DNA from 4 places in the Planococcus notacanthi genome. Region 1 is predicted to be linked to each of the others. Evidence: riboswitches for the same ligand, from Rfam matches in the RefSeq annotation. Region 1 holds a riboswitch; each other region holds the start of a gene.

Region 1 (4,379 bases):
GGAAGGCCGTATTCGCGCAGTCCATGATGGGGAGCAGTACATGATCAACACCTCTCAGTTCGGAACACATTTCCAACAGCTGGAACAGGCCAAGCAAGCGCTGGAGGAATGGCGAGCCACGCCGATTCCAGACGATGTGGATATCAAGGACGAGGATTAACCAAAAAAAACACCTGATGTGGGATTGGATTCCCGCCTCAGGTGCTTTTTCATCAAATCCCGCTTAGCGTGTAAGCTCTGGCACTAATAAGCTTTTTAATTTTTCTTCGATAAAGCCGCCCCATTTTTCAAATTCCACGAGAAAACCATCATGGCCAAAATCGGTTTCAATGATCTCCCAGCTCGCATCCTTTTGCTCTTCAAGCCAAGGAACCAGCAATTCACTCGGATACAGCAAGTCATGCGTAAATGATAGAGCATAAACCGGAACATCAAGAATGGTTTCTCCGATATCGTGTGTGTTCATTGCTTTCAGCAGCAACAGGTAGCTATTGGCATCAAACCGCCCTGCCAGCTTCTTCCCTTGGTAATTCAAATAAGACTGCACATTGAATTCTTCTCCGGCTTTGCTGCGTCCGAAGCGCTGATTGAACATGCTGCCGCTGCGATAAGTGACCATTCCGGCCATTCGCGCGATTTGAAATCCCTTCAGCTGATCTGAGCTTTCATAATTCCCTTCATTGAAATCCCTATCGTTTTCAATAGCTTGAATTCCAATATGGTTAAAGGCGAGGCCATAATCGCTGTAATAAGGAGTAACAGCCAATGGGAGAATGGCATCCACAAATTCAGGGTACAATTTTCCCCACTCCAAGGTCTTCATGCCTCCGAGCGAACCGCCCAACACTCCTGCAAGATGATTGATGCCTAGTTTCTTTAACGCATTATATTCTGCGCGAACCATATCACGTATCGTCAGGGTCGGGAACTTAGCACGGTATGGCTGCCCTGTTTCTGGATTAATAGACAATGGGCCTGTTGATCCGTGGCTGCCTCCCAACACGTTAAAAGTGATCACTTGAAAAACATCTGTATCCACCGGCTTGCCTGGTCCGATTAACCCTGCCCACCATCCCGGGTTTTCTTCGGATCCTATTGCATATTGATCGCCCGTCAATGCGTGGCAGACCAGCACAGTTGGAGCATTTTCATCTCCATGACGTTCGTATGCCAGCTCTACATGATTTATCGTCTTCGTTGAATCCAGGGTTAATGAGCCAATGGATACTGTCGCCATTCAAATCCCTCCTTAAACGTTTTCCAAAACTGCGGCCTGAATGGCCTGCTCCAAATCGGCGATTAAATCTTCCGGATTTTCCAAACCGACCGATAAGCGGATCAATTCTTCCGTTACACCCGACGATTTCAGCTCTTCATCATTTAACTGCTGATGTGTAGTTGAAGCCGGATGGATGATCAACGACTTGGCATCTCCTACGTTCGCAACATGGGACCAGAGAGCCACACTGTCGATTACTTTGCGGCCCGCCTGCCGTCCGCCTTTGATGCCGAAATTGACAATCGATCCGAAACCGTCATTTTTCAAGTATTTTTTAGCCAATTGATGTGATGGATGATCTTCAAATCCAAGGAAGTTGACCCATTCGATCTGCGGATGCTGCTTCAAGTAGTCTGCAACAATTTGAGCATTGCTGCTGTGTTTCGGAATACGCAGGTGCAAAGTCTCCAGTCCTTGGAGCAAGGCATGTGCACTTTCCGGGCTCAATGAAGGACCGAAGTCACGAAGCAGCTGGACACGCAGTTTTGTCGCAAATGCAGCATCCGGTACATCGATGCCATAACGCAATCCGTGATAGCTTTCATCCGGCTGTGTGTAATTCGGGAAACGTGGATTGTCCCAATTGAATTTTCCTGCATCCACCGCAACACCGCCGATGGTCGTGCCGTGTCCACCAATCCATTTTGTAGCGGAATGAATGACCACATCAGCACCGAACTCGATCGGGTTGCTGCCATATGGTGAAGCAAATGTATTGTCAATCAATAAGGGAAGCCCGTTTTCATGGGCGATTGCCGCTACTTTCTCTACATCAAAAACGTTCAGGCTCGGGTTGCCGATAATTTCTCCGAATACCGCTTTTGTCTTATCGGTGATTGCCGCTCTAAAGTTTTCAGGATTGGTTGCATCAACAAATATGGTTTTAATGCCGTAACGCGGCAACGTATTGGCGAATAAATTATAAGTGCCGCCGTACAGGTTGCTGTCCGCTACGATTTCGTCTCCTGCTTCAGCAATATTTAAAATGGAGAACGCAATTGCCGCCATTCCTGAAGATAATGCGACTGCAGCAGTCCCGCCTTCCAATAACGCCACGCGCTGTTCAAATACATCAACTGTCGGATTCATGATGCGTGAATAGATATTGCCGGTGTCTTTCAGGCCGAAAAGGTCTTGTGCATGCTGCGTATCTTTAAACACATAAGAAGTGGTTTTGTAGATCGGCACCCCTCTCGATCCTGTTGTTGGATCCGCCTGTTGTCCGCCATGCAGCAATAAAGTTTCTGGTTTTAAGTTTGTCATTTTCTATTCCCCCTAATTTTTTTATTCATGAAAATCACCGAAGAGGACAGCAAAAAGCCCCCTTCGCTAAGAAGAGGGCCGTAAATTACGGAGTTACCTCCTCTCATCTGTCAGAACCTATCGTTCGGTTCTGTAGGAATTAGCACCTTTCCAGACATGGTCGTCTGTTGGTTGCCGGGCATCACAGGGCCTATCCCTCCGCCACTCTTGATAAGAGTTATTAAATTTAGTTTTTAGTCTTGTTGAGAAGTATAAAAATTTTAACAAGGTTTGTCAACCCTATTAGTCAAAAAATTTTGAAACCTTGTTTCTTCCCAAACGTTATCTTCTAGTATAGAAGGAGGAATGAATATGCTTGGATGGGTTCTGCTGTTGTTTATCGCAGGCTATGGAATCGGTTGTTTGCACGGTTCCCTCGCAGCACAATTTTTATCTGGGGTGAATGTCAAAAAAGAAGGCGTCAAAAATTCCGGTGCTTCCAATGCCGCCATCGTGCTGGGTTGGAAATACGGTTTGCTGGTTGCTTTGATCGATATTATTAAAGGCTTTGCCGCTGTCGCAGCTTGTCGTTTTCTGCTGGAAAAGGGTGCCTTTTCCCCCGAAATCATTTGGACTTTTCTATTTATAATAGGTGCCGGTGTCGTATTCGGCCATAATTTCCCATTCTATATGAACTTCAATGGCGGCAAAGGCACGGCTTCGGTGATCGGTGTCATGCTGGCACTGGACTGGAAGCTCGGGCTGGTTGGCCTGGCACTGCTCATCGGTGTTTCGCTTGCGACCAATTATTTGGTCATTGGTGTACTGGTCCTTTACGCAGTCTATTTTGTTATCGCTTTCGGTCCTGCCGTCGGACCATGGCCATTGCTGACAGCTTGTGCCTTATTTGCTATGGCCATATGGAAACATAGCGAAAATATTATTCGAATAAAAAATGGAGAAGAGAAGAAAGTTTCCTCCATTTTCAAAAAGAAACCAACAAAACCAGTCTGAAAGCGGTTCCAAACTCATTATTCTCTTCATTTCAAAGATTGTGAAATAAATATCAATAATTCCCTTGACTTTTTTGTTATTTCACCATAAAGTAAGAACCACGAATCGAATAGCATACATCACTTTCTTATCAAGAGAAACCGAGGGACAGGCCCTAAGACGTTTCGGCAGCAGATTTGTTTAAAAGCAAAAACTGTGCCAACTCCTGCAGATGCTCTAAAGCATTTGGAAGATGAGAATTAGATGGTTTCAACAGGAGCCCTCTTTTTTCTTATGGATGAGAAAAAAGAGGGCTCCTTTTCCATTTTCTCAGAAGAATGTGAGACACCGTCGATTTAATAAGATCCATTACAGCATGAGGAGGTTCAATCACCATGATTCAATTCGAAGGCGTCGCCAAGACCTACCAATCCGGGAAACAAGAAATCCATGCCTTGAACGGGATTGATTTGACCGTCGAAACCGGCGAGATTTACGGAGTCATCGGCTTTAGCGGAGCCGGAAAGAGTTCATTGATCCGCACCGTGAACCTGCTTGAACGTCCTTCTGCAGGACGCGTCTTAATCCAAGGGAAAGACATTTCCACTCTATCCAGCAAAGAAATCCGAACCATCCGTAAGGACATCGGCATGATTTTCCAGCATTTCAATCTGTTGAGTTCAAAAACGGTTTACCATAATGTCGCGATGCCATTGCTGCTCGCTAAGACATCGAAAAATGAAATTGATGAACAAGTGAAGCAACTGCTGGACTTTGTCGGACTGGCCGATCAGGCACAAAAATATCCCGACCAGCTGTCAGGCGGACAAAAGCAACGCATCGGCATTGCCCGAGCGCTTGCAAC
Region 2 (4,379 bases), on a different contig from region 1:
CATTTGCTTTCACTGCCAGTTTCGCAGCAATTTCTTCAACCGAACGGGTGATTTCCGAGCTCTTCCCGCCTCTTCCGACCAGCAGAATCTTCGCTTCAGGCAATCGCTCCACTGTCGTCTCCTGCAGACGCTCAGCTAAAATCTCAACGAGCCGATCTTGGACACCAAGCGGTTTTCCGTAAGTAAAGCGGATATCCGGATAACGCAAGACCGATTTTTTGATTTCATCTGGAATGTCTTCGTAATAATGTCCGGCGCTCAGCAACAGAACTGGAACGACTGCAATTGCTGTCGCGCCTTGTTTGACAAGGCTGTCAATTCCTTCCCCAATATCCGGACTGGCCAGCTCCAAAAAGCAGGTTTCGTGAAGAGTTACATCTACCTTTTGATGAACCTGCTCCATAAACGCCATCGCTTCATCGCGTGTTTCTTTTACACGGCTTCCATGGCTTACGTAAAGTACAGCCTGCATGTCACCATCTCCTTATCCAACATGGGCGGCAAGCTGGAATTGCTGTTCGTCCTGCAGCTGCTCATACCATTGCAATTTGTCTCTCAATCGAACCACTTCTCCCACCACAATCATCGATGGATTCTCGAAATCCTTGGCGTTTCGGATAATGTCTTCGAGTGTTCCCGTAACCGTCCGTTGGCGTTCTGTCGTCCCCCATTCAATCAAGGCGATCGGTGTCGTCGGTTTTAATCCGTGGCGCATTAAGCGGCCACAGATTTCAGGAAGCTTGCTGACACCCATGTAGATGCACAACGTATCCATGCTTTTGACGACATGTTCCCAGTATTCATCCTGGTCGACGCCCACTTTGCTGACTCCTGAAATAAAGGCTACGGAAGAACTGTAATCACGGTGAGTGACCGGAATTCCGGCGTAAGCCGGCGCTGCAATGCCCGCTGTGATACCTGGAACAATTTCAAACGGGATATTGTGGTCCACCAATGCCTCTGCTTCTTCTCCGCCTCTGCCGAAGACGAAAGGATCGCCTCCTTTTAAACGTGTCACGATTTTCCCCTGCAATGCGAACCGGCAAAGCAGCTCGTTGATTTCTTCTTGCTTCAAGGAATGGTTATCGGGTTTTTTGCCGCAATAAATCAATTGGGCATGTTCTTTCGCTTCGTCCAGCAATTCCTGGTTTATTAAGCGATCATAAAGGATGACATCAGCCTTCTGAATGGCTTTCAACCCTTTCACTGTAATCAAATCAAGGTCGCCTGGACCTGCACCCACTAAATAGACTTTTTTCATAAGCTTCCTAGACTCCTTTTTTCAACCAGAGAAACGATGATTATGCCATTTTCTGATCGGTAATTTACTCTATTGCCGGCCTAATTATGTATGCAGGCCACATTCAGTTTTCGCAAAGCCTTTCCATCTGCCGTCGCGGCTGTCTCCATCAGTCGTCACTGCAAAAGAGCAATGCTTGCAGCCGATGCTTGGATAACCTTCGTCATGCAGAATGTTGTATTCCAGGCTATTCAATTGGATATACTGCCAAACATCGTCCCATGTCCAATGAATCAGCGGACAAACTTTAACCGACTTGAACCGGTTGTCCTTGTTGATGAAATCCGTCTTGCTGCGGCTGGCTGACTGCTCTCTTCTAAGGCCTGAAATCCAAGCCTGTGCACCCGAAAGTGTTTGTTCCAACGGCTTGACCTTGCGGATATCACAGCATTTATCCGGCTGGCTGTTCCATAGTTCATCACCGAACTGGCTGGCTTGCTCTTCTAACGTCAATTCCGGCTTTTTCATCCGGATATTCAATTTCGGGTAGCGCTTCTTGACGCGTTCAATCAGTTCATAAGTTTGGTTGAAGTGGACGTCGGTATCGAGAAACACCACTTCGGCATCGCTTTTCACCTTGGAGATCAAATCAATCAGCACCATGCCTTCTGCCCCAAAGCTGCAAGCATAGACAATATCCTCTCCATAGGATTCATAGGCCCATTGCAGAATATCAGCAGCCCCTTTCAAGAGATCGGCCGGTGCCAGATCTTTAAATGGATCTCCAGTAAATTGCTCGTACGAAACAGCGTGGCTCATCCTAACTTCCTCCTTTAAACTTCTATATATTGAATTAAAGATTTTCAGTAAGCAGTCCCGTTGGTTGGATATTCCTCCGTGCCACTAAAATAAAAACCCCCTCTTCCAATGGAACAAGAAGAGAGGGTACCAATTCGCAGTTTGCGGGGCCTGTCTTCTTATCTTCCAGATCCCAATGGAACCTGCTGGAATTGGCACAGTGTATCCGGTCAAAAACCAGAACTTGTTGCCGAGGCTTCAAAGGGCCAGTCCCTCCACCTCTCATGATAAGAAATACCTTATAAGATTACTTGGTTTTAATAATTTCTCTAAATACTATAGCAATAAAAGATAACTGTCAATAAAACTCTGAAAATATCATTTATTTACTTTCTGCAATACAGAGTTTCCATTTTCTTCATTCACTAGCCTTAAGCTTTTTAGATTCTTGCCAAAAACCAGCCATTCTTCAGGCTTTCTTTGTTGTAGGAAAAGCGGGTTTGGTCTTTAACGCTCTGCACAACTCCGCCAGATGCTTCGACAATCGCCTGGCCGGCTGCCGTATCCCATTCCATAGTCGGTGCAAAGCGGGGGTAATAATCCGCTCCCCCTTCTGCTACCAGACAAAACTTCAGTGAACTGCCTGCCGATATCTGTTCGATTGGTTGGCTATCGTCGTTTATCCGATCGATGAATTCCTGTGTTTCAGCGGACATATGCGAACGGCTTGTTACGATTCGAGTCCGGTCTAAAGCTTTTTTTGCAGTCAACAGAATGCTTCCCTCGAATAATTCATCGGTTTTTTCAAACTTTCGAGCTGAAGCAGCTTCCAATTTAAATGCGCCGCTGTTTTCTTCACCGTAGTAGAAAACATCCATGGCCGGCACGTAAATCACACCCAAAACCGGATAGTTCTCTTCTATTAAAGCGATGTTGACGGTGAACTCACCATTGCGTTTGATGAATTCCTTCGTGCCGTCGAGTGGATCCACCAGCCAAAAACGCTGCCAGTTTTTCCGCTCTTCATAAGGGATTTTATTGCCCTCTTCGCTGAGAACCGGTATGTCTGGGTAGGCAATCTGCAGTCCTCTTTCAATGGTCTGATGCGACCGCTGATCGGCAATGGTCAGTGGTGAATCGTCAGCCTTCGCTTCAATGATCAATTCCTGTCCATAAACCGCCATGATTTCTTTGCCGGCTGCAAGACTGATTTCCAGCAATTTCACTGGATCAATGCCACTGGCCATCAGCCCAGATATCCTGCTTTCTTCAAGTAATCTGTAATTGTCTGAACCGACTCTTCCAAAGTCTGCTTGTCGGTTTCAATGACGATTTCAGGATTCACCGGTTCTTCATATGGCGCATCGATGCCTGTGAATCCTTTGATTTCGCCGGCTCGTGCTTTTTTATAGAGGCCTTTCGGGTCGCGGTCTTCGCAAGTGTCCACACTGCATTTGACGTATATTTCAATGAACTCATCTTCTTCAAGCAAGGCACGCACCTGGTCGCGATCTTCCTGATACGGCGAAATAAATGCCGATAGCGTCAATACCCCTGCATCACTCATCAGTTTTCCAACTTCACCGATGCGGCGAATGTTTTCTGTCCGGTCTTCCGGGCTGAATCCCAAATTTTTATTCAATCCGTGGCGGACATTATCCCCATCCAATAGATAGGTACGGATTCCAAGTGCGTGGATCTCTTTTTCCAGGGCCACAGATACCGTCGATTTTCCTGATCCCGATAACCCGGTGAACCACAGCACCCCGCTTTTGTGGTTATTCAATTTTTGTCTGTCCTCTTTTGTGACACTTGATTCATGCCATACAATATTCGTTGATTTGGTCATCTTTTCTCCTCCTAAAACCAGTAATAGTAAACGATTCCGATGGTCACCGACATAACCAGAATGCTGAGTGGCGTGCCCACTTTGACATAATCCATGAATTTGTAGCCGCCTGGCCCATAGACGATCAAGTTGGTCTGATAACCGATTGGGGTAATAAAGCTTGCAGAGGCAGCAATCGTGATGATCACTGCGAAGCCCATGGGATCAAGCTGCAGGTTGCTGGCCATTTCAATGCCGATTGGAATCATCAGGACAGCCGCAGCGCTATTGGTGATCAGTTCTGTAAAGATGCTGGTCAGCAGGTAAATTAAAATCAGAATAGCTAGCAGGCCGAACGGCTGTCCGATTGCCAACAAGCCATCCGCCGCCCATTGCGCCAGACCAGTTTTGGTCATGGCCGCTCCTACCCCGAATGCACTGGCGATCAGCAGCAGCACATTGAACTGCACGTCGTTTTTTGCATCGTCCATTGAAACCGACTTGGTCACCAGC
Region 3 (4,379 bases), on a different contig from region 1:
TTTGGCATAGCAGCCGCCTTCGATATTGAAGACGCCATTATCGGACCAGCCATGCTCGTCATCACCGACCAATTTACGGTCTCCATCAGCTGACAAAGTCGTTTTGCCTGTACCGGACAAGCCGAAGAACAAAGTCACATCGCCGTCTTGGCCAACGTTCGCTGAACAGTGCATAGGAAGAATGCCTTTTTCAGGCAATAAGTAGTTCATGATTGAGAAGATGGACTTCTTCATTTCGCCGGCGTATTCAGTACCCCCGATCAAAATGATGCGTTGTTCCATCGATACAATGATGAATGTTTCAGAAGCGGTCCCATCAACTGCAGGGTCTGCCATGAATGTAGGAGCATAGACTACAGTGAATTCAGCTTCATGCGTTTTCAATTCTTCAGCCGTCGGACGGATGAACAATTGGTGGGCAAACAGGTTATGCCACGCGTATTCATTGATTGTTTGGATCGGTACACGGGATTCGTGGTCAGCTCCGGCGAATCCTTTGAATACGTATAGCGCATCTTTTTCTTTTAGGTGTTTAAGCACTTTAGCGTACAGGTTTTCGAACACTTCGCTGGAAATCGGACGGTTCACATTGCCCCAGTCGACTTTGTTTTTAGAACTTTCTTCTTCGACCATGTATTTGTCTTTCGGCGAGCGGCCTGTGTATTTCCCAGTCTCCGCTTTAACAGCGCCTTCCCGTGTCAAAACCGCTTCTCCGCGGGATGTTGCTGCTTCCACTAATTGTGGCACTGATAATTGAACATGTACATTTGGGCCAGTTAAAAGATCCTTCAAATCGTTTGCAAAGTTCACTGAAGTCATATATATGTACCTTCCTTTTCTGTTATTCCCATGGCGATGGGGAGGATGTATATTCGTTCATTAGTATAACACATTAGGTTCATTAGTCTATACTAATTCGCTGCAGAATTGAAAAAATATTGAAATAAGGTTCTATATTAGGGGATTGGGAAGGACGGAGGCCGTTGCTCCTTGGAAAATTCGAAGGTCATATTGTTTTAAAGATGGGGCTAACTCCCATCATAACAGGAGCTGAATGAAATCACATAATCCCAATGAGAAATTATTGCAGTTTCCTGGCCGATAGGAAAAGAACTTCACGAATGTTCACTGCGTAGGATGAGAACATTCAGCAATAAAATTTGAGCATTTTATTCGCCGAAATCGTTGACATCCCCGAACTATTTCCGTATGATGAAAAATTGAACGGATACTCTTATTCCGAGCTGGTGGAGGGGACAGGCCCTATGAAACCCGGCAACCTGCTGCAACTGCAGTGATGGTGCCAAACCTGAAACAAGGCTTACAGGCCTTGGATGATAAGAGTGAAAGGTGCTTATGATGATTCTCCTTTCCTCATGACGAATGAGTGAAGGGATTTTTTTATGGAATGCCCTTAATCCTCGTGTGAAAGGCCACAGACGGCTTGAAGTTCAATCCGGAAATTCCGGAACGGACTTGACATGGGAAACGAGTACCGTATCAATTTCGAGAGCAATCTCGCAGGATATAAGGAGGAACATTTTTTGAAAAACCGTCGATTATTTACTTCAGAATCAGTAACAGAAGGGCATCCGGACAAAATCTGTGACCAAATCTCAGATGCTATTTTGGATGCAATCTTAACCGAGGATCCAAACGCACGTGTTGCGTGTGAAACGACTGTAACGACAGGACTTGTTTTAGTAGCAGGGGAGATCACTACGTCCACTTATGTGGACATTCCAAAAGTCGTTAGACAAACGGTAAGAGAAATTGGATACACACGCGCTAAATATGGTTTCGATTCAGAAACAAGTGCAGTTCTTACAGCGATCGATGAGCAATCGCCGGATATTGCTGCCGGAGTCAATGTGGCACTTGAATCACGTGAAGGCCAAATGACAGATAAAGAAATGGACGATATCGGAGCAGGCGACCAAGGGTTGATGTTCGGATATGCCAACAACGAAACAGAAGAATTAATGCCATTGCCGATTTCATTGGCGCATAAATTGGCGCGCCGCTTGGCTGAAGTGCGCAAGGAAGAAATTCTTCCGTATTTGCGTCCGGATGGCAAAACGCAGGTGACAGTTGAATACGATGAAAACAATCAACCGCTTCGTGTAGATACGATTGTTATTTCTACTCAGCACCACCCAGAAGTAACGCTGGAGCAAATCCAACGCAATATCAAAGAATACGTCATCAATGAAGTCGTTCCAGCTAAATGGATCGATGAAGATACTAAATACTTCATCAATCCAACTGGTCGTTTCGTTATTGGCGGACCTCAAGGAGATGCGGGCTTGACTGGCCGCAAAATCATCGTGGATACTTATGGTGGCTATGCTCGCCACGGCGGCGGAGCTTTCTCTGGTAAAGATGCAACAAAAGTTGACCGTTCAGCAGCTTATGCAGCCCGTTATGTAGCGAAAAACATCGTTGCTGCAGGCCTTGCAGACAAATGCGAAGTGCAGTTGGCGTATGCAATCGGTGTAGCACATCCTGTGTCCATCGCTTTCGATACATTCGGCACCGGCAAAGTGGATGAAGACAAATTGGCCGATTTGGTACGGGCGAACTTTGATTTGCGTCCTGCCGGCATCATCAAAATGTTGGATCTGCGCCGCCCGATCTACAAGCAGACAGCGGCCTACGGACATTTTGGCCGTACAGATGTTGATCTTCCTTGGGAACGTACTGACAAAGCAGCAATCCTTAAAGAACAAGCTGGCGTAGAAGCTGGTATTTAATTAGCACACAATAAAAAAGAACGGCCAGGCAGCGATGCCTGGCCGTTCTTTTTCTGTTTTATGAAGTGGAGCTGGTCTGCAGTTTATCAACACGTTTGCCTATCGCTTCTATCAATTCAGCGGGAAGTGGAAAATTCATAGCCGCAGGATCTGACTGGACTGCCGCTATAGTGGTCGGCAGTGAATCGTCAGGAATATTGTATTTCGAAAAATCTTTCGGTAAGCCTACTTCTTCCTGCAAATCGCGGATTTTCTGTACTACTTCCTCGAGCAAATTTTGTGGAGACTTGTCACGAATGTCCACATTTAAGGCCTGCGCCAGCTGGTCGATTTTCGGCAAATACAGGGCTGGAATCATCTCGATAACATGAGGCAGGAAAACGGCATTCGCAAGTCCGTGTGGAATGCGGTATAGAGCGCCATATGCATGAGCCAGGTTATGGACAGGAATGGCGTTCAGCGCGAAGCTGAAAGCAGTAATCCCCATGGTGCTGGCCTGCAGCATTTCCATGCGTGCTTTGATATTGCTGCCATTGTTGACTGCTTCAACAATGTTTTTTTCGAACATCCGGATGGTCTGAAGCGCGTAGGCGTCGGTAAATCCAGTTGCTGTCGGTGACGCGAGCGCTTCAATGGCATGTGTCAATGCGTCAAATCCGGTAAAAGCCGTAATGAACGGTGGCAAGCCGAGTGTTAGATCAGGATCCAGAACAGCCATATTGGCGCTGATGAAGGGGTGAATAATATTTGTTTTGACCTTTTTTTCTTCATTGTAGATTACGGCAATCGGCGATACTTCCGAACCAGTCCCGGCAGTGGTCGGAACGGCGATATGCGGAATGGGAATAAATTGAGCTTCTGGCCAGGTATAATGTGCCAAACCGCCCGGGATCGCTTTTTTGATGTCGGTCAATCCGTGGTGTAAGGCAAACTTGATGCCTTTCACGGTATCCAAGACACTGCCGCCTCCAACAGCCAATAAAGAGTCAGCTGCCATTTCTCTTGCATACTGGATAGCGCGGTTTACAGATTCACTGCCCGCATCCTGCTGGATGTCGGTGAAGATGCCGACCAATTGAGTGCCGGTGCCGTTTTGTGTCAAGCGGAATATCTCTGCTACTTTATCAACGATACCGGCATCTTTCAGTCCTTGGTCGCTGAAGAGCACGACCCGTTTGGCGCCAAGCCCATTTAATAGGTCTGGTATCATTGCCCTCGTATTGGAGCCGCTGTGGATAGTGGTCATCAATGCGAAATTCGAATAGGTTGTAATCAATGAGAGTCACCCCAATCTTTAAAATTAGTGGTCATTTGTTCCTTCAGGAAACAGCAGTCCAAATGCAAGGCGGCGCTCAAGTTCCGGCACCATGGAAGTATGGACATGTTTTAATTGCGTATAGGCGTCCAACGAATACTTGCCCATTTCACGGCCGATGCCGCTTTGCTTATACCCGCCGAAAGGCGCATCATTCCGCAGCATATGCCAGTCATTGATCCAGATGACGCCGGCTTTAATTTTGCGGGCAACATCATAGGCTTTATTGACATCCTGGGTCCATACGCCGCCGGCAAGGCCGTAGATTGAGTCGTTGGCCATCTTAATGGCTTCGTCCACATCGTTGTAGC
Region 4 (4,379 bases), on a different contig from region 1:
GATCTGCGATGGTGGCAATGAGCCCGGTAAAGATTAAGCGGTCTCCAGACTGGATGACCGTTTTGGAGCTGACCGACGAAATCCGTGTCTGATTCCGGATGATTTCTATCAAGTACAATCCCTTTAAATCACGTAATTTAGCTTCTTCCACTGTTTGGTTGATATGTGGAAAGGTTTCTTCCACCACCATTTCAGCAATGTATTTCCGGGAATCTTCAGCCACCTGTTGGCTGAATCCTTTATTCTCGGGCAAAAGCATATTGCCGATGGTGAATAGATAGATCAAGCCGACAATAGTGATGGGGATGCCGACAATCGCCAATTGGAACAGTGAAAATCCAGGAAGCCCATAATCGATCAGCATACCGTGGACTACCAGATTCGTTGAAGTTCCCATCAGCGTGATGGTCCCTCCTAAAATCGTTACATACGACAAAGGAATTAAAACCTTTGATGGTGCAATGTTCCTTTCTTCACACCATTTCTTCAATAATGGGGTCAGTGTCACGACAATCGGCGTGTTATTCAAAAAAGCAGAGATTAACGGAAGCGGCAGAAAAATACGGAACAGTGAACCTTTCAGGCTTTTGCCCTTGTTCAGCCAGCCAATCATCATCTGGTCGATTAGGCCATGCTTTTGTACAGTCCCGACTACGATGAACAATAAGGCGATGGTCAGCATTCCCGGATTGGAAAAGCCGCGCAACGCTTCTTCTGTCGTTAAAATTCCAGACAGCAGCAAAACCACCAATGCCGAAAACACAATCATATCTGGGCGGGCAATTTCAAAAAGGAGCGCACTGACCATAGCGATGATGACAATTAGCACAAAAACCATTGAGACTGACATGGGCAACCATCCTTCAATTTAGTTACTTGTTACGGTCTCCCGCAAGCCTTTAATAAGTACATCGGCTACTTCCGGACGGGAAAACTGTTTTGGCGGTTTTTCTCCGTTGCGAAGCAATTCGCGCACTTTCGTACCGCTTAAATGGACGTGGTTTTCTGCAGTGTGCGGGCACGTTTTGGCTGTTGCCATGTTCTCACATGCATTGCAGTAGAACGAATGCTCAAATTTAAAGATTTGGATGCCCAGTTCTTCTTCAAACTGGCTGATGAACTCCTGTGCTTCGTATGTGCCGTAATAGTCACCGACCCCTGCATGGTCGCGGCCGACGATAAAATGCGTGCAGCCGTAGTTTTTGCGGACAATGGCATGAAGAACCGCTTCTTTTGGCCCTGCATAACGCATTGCTGCTGGATAGATCGCGAGGCGTGCTCTATCTGCCGGATAGTAATGCTTTAAAATGACCTGGTAACTTTCCATCCGGACTGCCGCTGAAATGTCATCTGATTTCGTTTCACCGACTAACGGGTTCAACAACAAGCCGTCGACTACTTCAAGTGCTGCTTTCTGAATATATTCATGTGCACGGTGCACGGGGTTGCGCGTTTGGAAACCGACAATCGTCTTCCAGCCAAGTTCCTGGAACAACTGGCGTGTTTCAACTGGGTCCAAGTGGAATTCCTCGAATTCGCTGTGGTCTGGTCGATTCAATAAAGTAATCGGACCAGCTAGGTAAACATCGCCGCGTTCGTATAATTTCTTCACACCGGCGTGTGCTTCTTCTGTTGTTCCGTAAATTTTCTGTGCTTCCAATTGCTTGTCATATGCGTACTTTTCCGTCAGTTCGATTGTTCCGTAAATGACGCCGTCTTCGCCTTTCAAAGCAATTTCATCCCCGACCTGATAGCTGTCCGCTTCTTCTGCCGTAACCGATAGCGTAATTGGAACACTCCAAACCGTTCCATTGCTGAGACGGGATGTATGTACCACACTTTCATAATCTTTTTGGCCGAGGAAGCCGGTCAATGGGCTGAAGCCGCCGATTCCGATCAATTCCAAATCCGAGATTGCCCAATCCGAAATGAATAAAGAAGGAAGCGACTCTGCATTTTTCAATGCCTTTTCTCTTTCACTGCCCGTCACCTGTCTGTTTACCAAATCTCCACCGTGTGCTTTGCTTGTCATTTCATTACCTCCAAGGTTAGTTTTATGTAGTGCCGTCTATTTCAAAAACGTTCTGAAACCAAATCTCCAAGGCGTTCGGACAAAAAGAAAAGGACCCTCTTCGACAAGAAGAAGGTCCGAAAAAACAAAACGATCTTCTTATCTTCTAGGCTATTGAAAGCCTATTGGAGTTAGCACCGTTTCCTTAAAGGAGGGTTGCTGAGACATCAAAGGGCCAATCCCTCCGTCTCTCTTGATAAGAACGCATATTCAATTTTCATTTGAATTGTTTGAAATATTTGATTTCACAAAGTATATAATAGACTATTCCTAGTGTCAAACTATGTTTTAAGTTTTTTATTTTTTTCTATACAGAAAAGTTAGTCTATCAACAGGTGATGGATAAAAAATATTTTTCTAATGAAAAAATGAGATCTGAATTACCAGGATGAATTGAATAGCGGCCACAAAACGCATAGAGATTATTTTTGGTAATATTAAAAGAGTTGAGGAGGCGGAGAAGATGACGGTGATTCCGATCATGATTGAAATGAAAGGAAAAAAAGTGATTGTGGTAGGTGGAGGACGCATCGCGAAGCGCAAGCTGAGTGGTTTGATAGATAGTGGAGCAGAGCTGTTGGTCATCAGTCCGGTGGCCGATCCTGCCATAATCGCTTGGGATGATGAAGGTAAAATTCTCTGGAAGCAGAAATGTTTCGAGCCAGCGGATGCCGAAGAGGCTTTCATGATGATCATCGCCACCGATGATCCGGCTACAAACGCAGAGTCCAGAAAAGCTGCACCTTCCAATTGCCTAGTGAACGCCTCTGATGAAGCGGAGGCTGGCAATATCCATTTCCCTGCTCATGTCAAAAGGGGAAAATTGAGCATCGCAGTTTCTACAAACGGCGCCAGCCCGATGCTTGCAAAGAAAATCAAGCAAGATCTGAAGTCTCAGTTTGATGAAAGTTATGAACAATACCTAGATTTTCTTTTTGAAGCAAGGCAGCTTCTCAAGAAAACAACAATTTCAAAAAACGCAAAAGAAGAATACCTCCGTGGCTTTCTGGATGAATCCTTTTTACAAGTTGCGTCACAAGAAGCGTCACTCCGGGAATTGCGGCTTTTGATGAATAATAAAAAGGACTTGGAATAATTCATTCCAAGTCCTTTTGAGCTGATAAAGAGCGTTAACTTCTGTACTTGATCGCCAAGCCTTTCAAGAAATTGCGCGCATAGCGGTCTCCGCATTCTTTATAGTTTTTATGTCCCACTTTTCGCAGCAATGCACCCAGCTCGCCTCTTGTCACCGTGACGCCTGCCAAATCCCAAATCTCCAGCATGTCCTCACTGTTCAGCTGCAAAGCGATTTTCACTTTCTTCAAAAGCAAGTTGTTGGAACGCTCGTTTGTCGATTCCGGGAATTCAGGTTGCCCTGGTTTCGGCTCCTGACGGCCTCTCTTGAAAATGATGAAGCCATTCAAAAACGATTCAAACAGATGGTCATCCGCTCGGATGTAGTCATCGTTATCTTGTTCGGCCCAAATGCTGTCATCCTCTTCTTCGCTTTCAGGTGTTTTCGTCAGCACTTTCAGCACTTCGTCCTTGCTCAAATCAATGCCGCCCAATTTAAAAATCTCGACCATATCGTTATTTTTTATATCCAGTGCATAACGCAATCTGATCAATAAATCATTATTATCCATTTTCTTTGCCTCCTGTTGATTTCCAGTAATGAATGCTTATCCACTATAAAGAGAAACTTCAATCAGTGGGGGTTTTCTTCATCCCCCACTGATTGTTAGTTGATTCACTGACCGTAAAGCGGGATAAATCCATCCCTAATAATAGCACATAATTCACAGTTCATCAGGCTTCCGGAAAGACAGCAAAAAAAGACAGCTTTATATCGCTGTCTCTTGATTTTCTTTATTTTTAATGTCTTTTAATTGCTTTACTTTATCCTGTAGAACCGTAATAATTTCCAGGGATTCAGGGTCATTTAATGATTCATCATAAAAAAACTGCAGGTCCCGTTCAATATCCGCAAACCGTTCATTATAATGCCTCAGTTTTTCCGCAATGATCAATTGCTTCGCTTCTTCTACACTCTTCATTTTATTGTGACCTCCGCTTTGATGACCAACTAACCTATTCTTTTCTAGTTTCCCTTTTCTAAACCTTTTTAACCCTTTATTTTTGTCTTTTCTGTGTCTATAGATACATCCAATTAAATTGTCAACCTAGTTTACAATTTAGGTTTTTTATGTTATGATGAATTTAGTTGAGATAAGTTGAGGAGGAAAAAAATGTTCACTATTGGAGATCACATCATTTATTCCGCCCATGGTTTATGTAGAATTGACGA

Evidence for each region. Region 1 has a riboswitch for S-adenosylmethionine ahead of QMA01_RS10600 (O-acetylhomoserine aminocarboxypropyltransferase/cysteine synthase family protein). Riboswitches for the same ligand answer to the same signal wherever they lie in the genome.
Region 2: it holds a riboswitch for S-adenosylmethionine, as region 1 does, so the genes downstream of both, QMA01_RS15210 (phosphoadenylyl-sulfate reductase) here and QMA01_RS10600 (O-acetylhomoserine aminocarboxypropyltransferase/cysteine synthase family protein) in region 1, are expected to answer to the same signal.
Region 3: it holds a riboswitch for S-adenosylmethionine, as region 1 does, so the genes downstream of both, metK (methionine adenosyltransferase) here and QMA01_RS10600 (O-acetylhomoserine aminocarboxypropyltransferase/cysteine synthase family protein) in region 1, are expected to answer to the same signal.
Region 4: it holds a riboswitch for S-adenosylmethionine, as region 1 does, so the genes downstream of both, sat (sulfate adenylyltransferase) here and QMA01_RS10600 (O-acetylhomoserine aminocarboxypropyltransferase/cysteine synthase family protein) in region 1, are expected to answer to the same signal.

What each region holds. Positions count from the first base shown of each region.
Region 1 is NZ_JASDCQ010000002.1:614,007-618,385, reverse strand. It holds gene QMA01_RS10610 (helix-turn-helix domain-containing protein) at 1-160, shown strand, start outside; gene metX (homoserine O-acetyltransferase MetX) at 224-1,237, opposite strand; gene QMA01_RS10600 (O-acetylhomoserine aminocarboxypropyltransferase/cysteine synthase family protein) at 1,250-2,542, opposite strand; SAM riboswitch class I at 2,643-2,759, opposite strand; gene QMA01_RS10595 (glycerol-3-phosphate acyltransferase) at 2,894-3,535, shown strand; SAM riboswitch class I at 3,660-3,774, shown strand; gene QMA01_RS10590 (methionine ABC transporter ATP-binding protein) at 3,910-4,379, shown strand, end outside.
Region 2 is NZ_JASDCQ010000004.1:391,389-395,767, forward strand. It holds gene QMA01_RS15200 (sirohydrochlorin chelatase) at 1-472, opposite strand, end outside; gene cobA (uroporphyrinogen-III C-methyltransferase) at 485-1,261, opposite strand; gene QMA01_RS15210 (phosphoadenylyl-sulfate reductase) at 1,346-2,059, opposite strand; SAM riboswitch class I at 2,215-2,332, opposite strand; gene cysQ (3'(2'),5'-bisphosphate nucleotidase CysQ) at 2,479-3,285, opposite strand; gene cysC (adenylyl-sulfate kinase) at 3,285-3,887, opposite strand; gene QMA01_RS15225 (SLC13 family permease) at 3,899-4,379, opposite strand, start outside.
Region 3 is NZ_JASDCQ010000001.1:1,502,988-1,507,366, reverse strand. It holds gene pckA (phosphoenolpyruvate carboxykinase (ATP)) at 1-819, opposite strand, end outside; SAM riboswitch class I at 1,232-1,344, shown strand; gene metK (methionine adenosyltransferase) at 1,545-2,753, shown strand; gene QMA01_RS07350 (iron-containing alcohol dehydrogenase) at 2,812-4,029, opposite strand; gene QMA01_RS07345 (aldehyde dehydrogenase family protein) at 4,054-4,379, opposite strand, start outside.
Region 4 is NZ_JASDCQ010000004.1:396,216-400,594, forward strand. It holds gene QMA01_RS15225 (SLC13 family permease) at 1-850, opposite strand, end outside; gene sat (sulfate adenylyltransferase) at 869-2,032, opposite strand; SAM riboswitch class I at 2,168-2,274, opposite strand; gene QMA01_RS15235 (NAD(P)-binding protein) at 2,535-3,167, shown strand; gene QMA01_RS15240 (YehS family protein) at 3,202-3,717, opposite strand; gene QMA01_RS15245 (hypothetical protein) at 3,916-4,128, opposite strand; gene QMA01_RS15250 (CarD family transcriptional regulator) at 4,321-4,379, shown strand, end outside.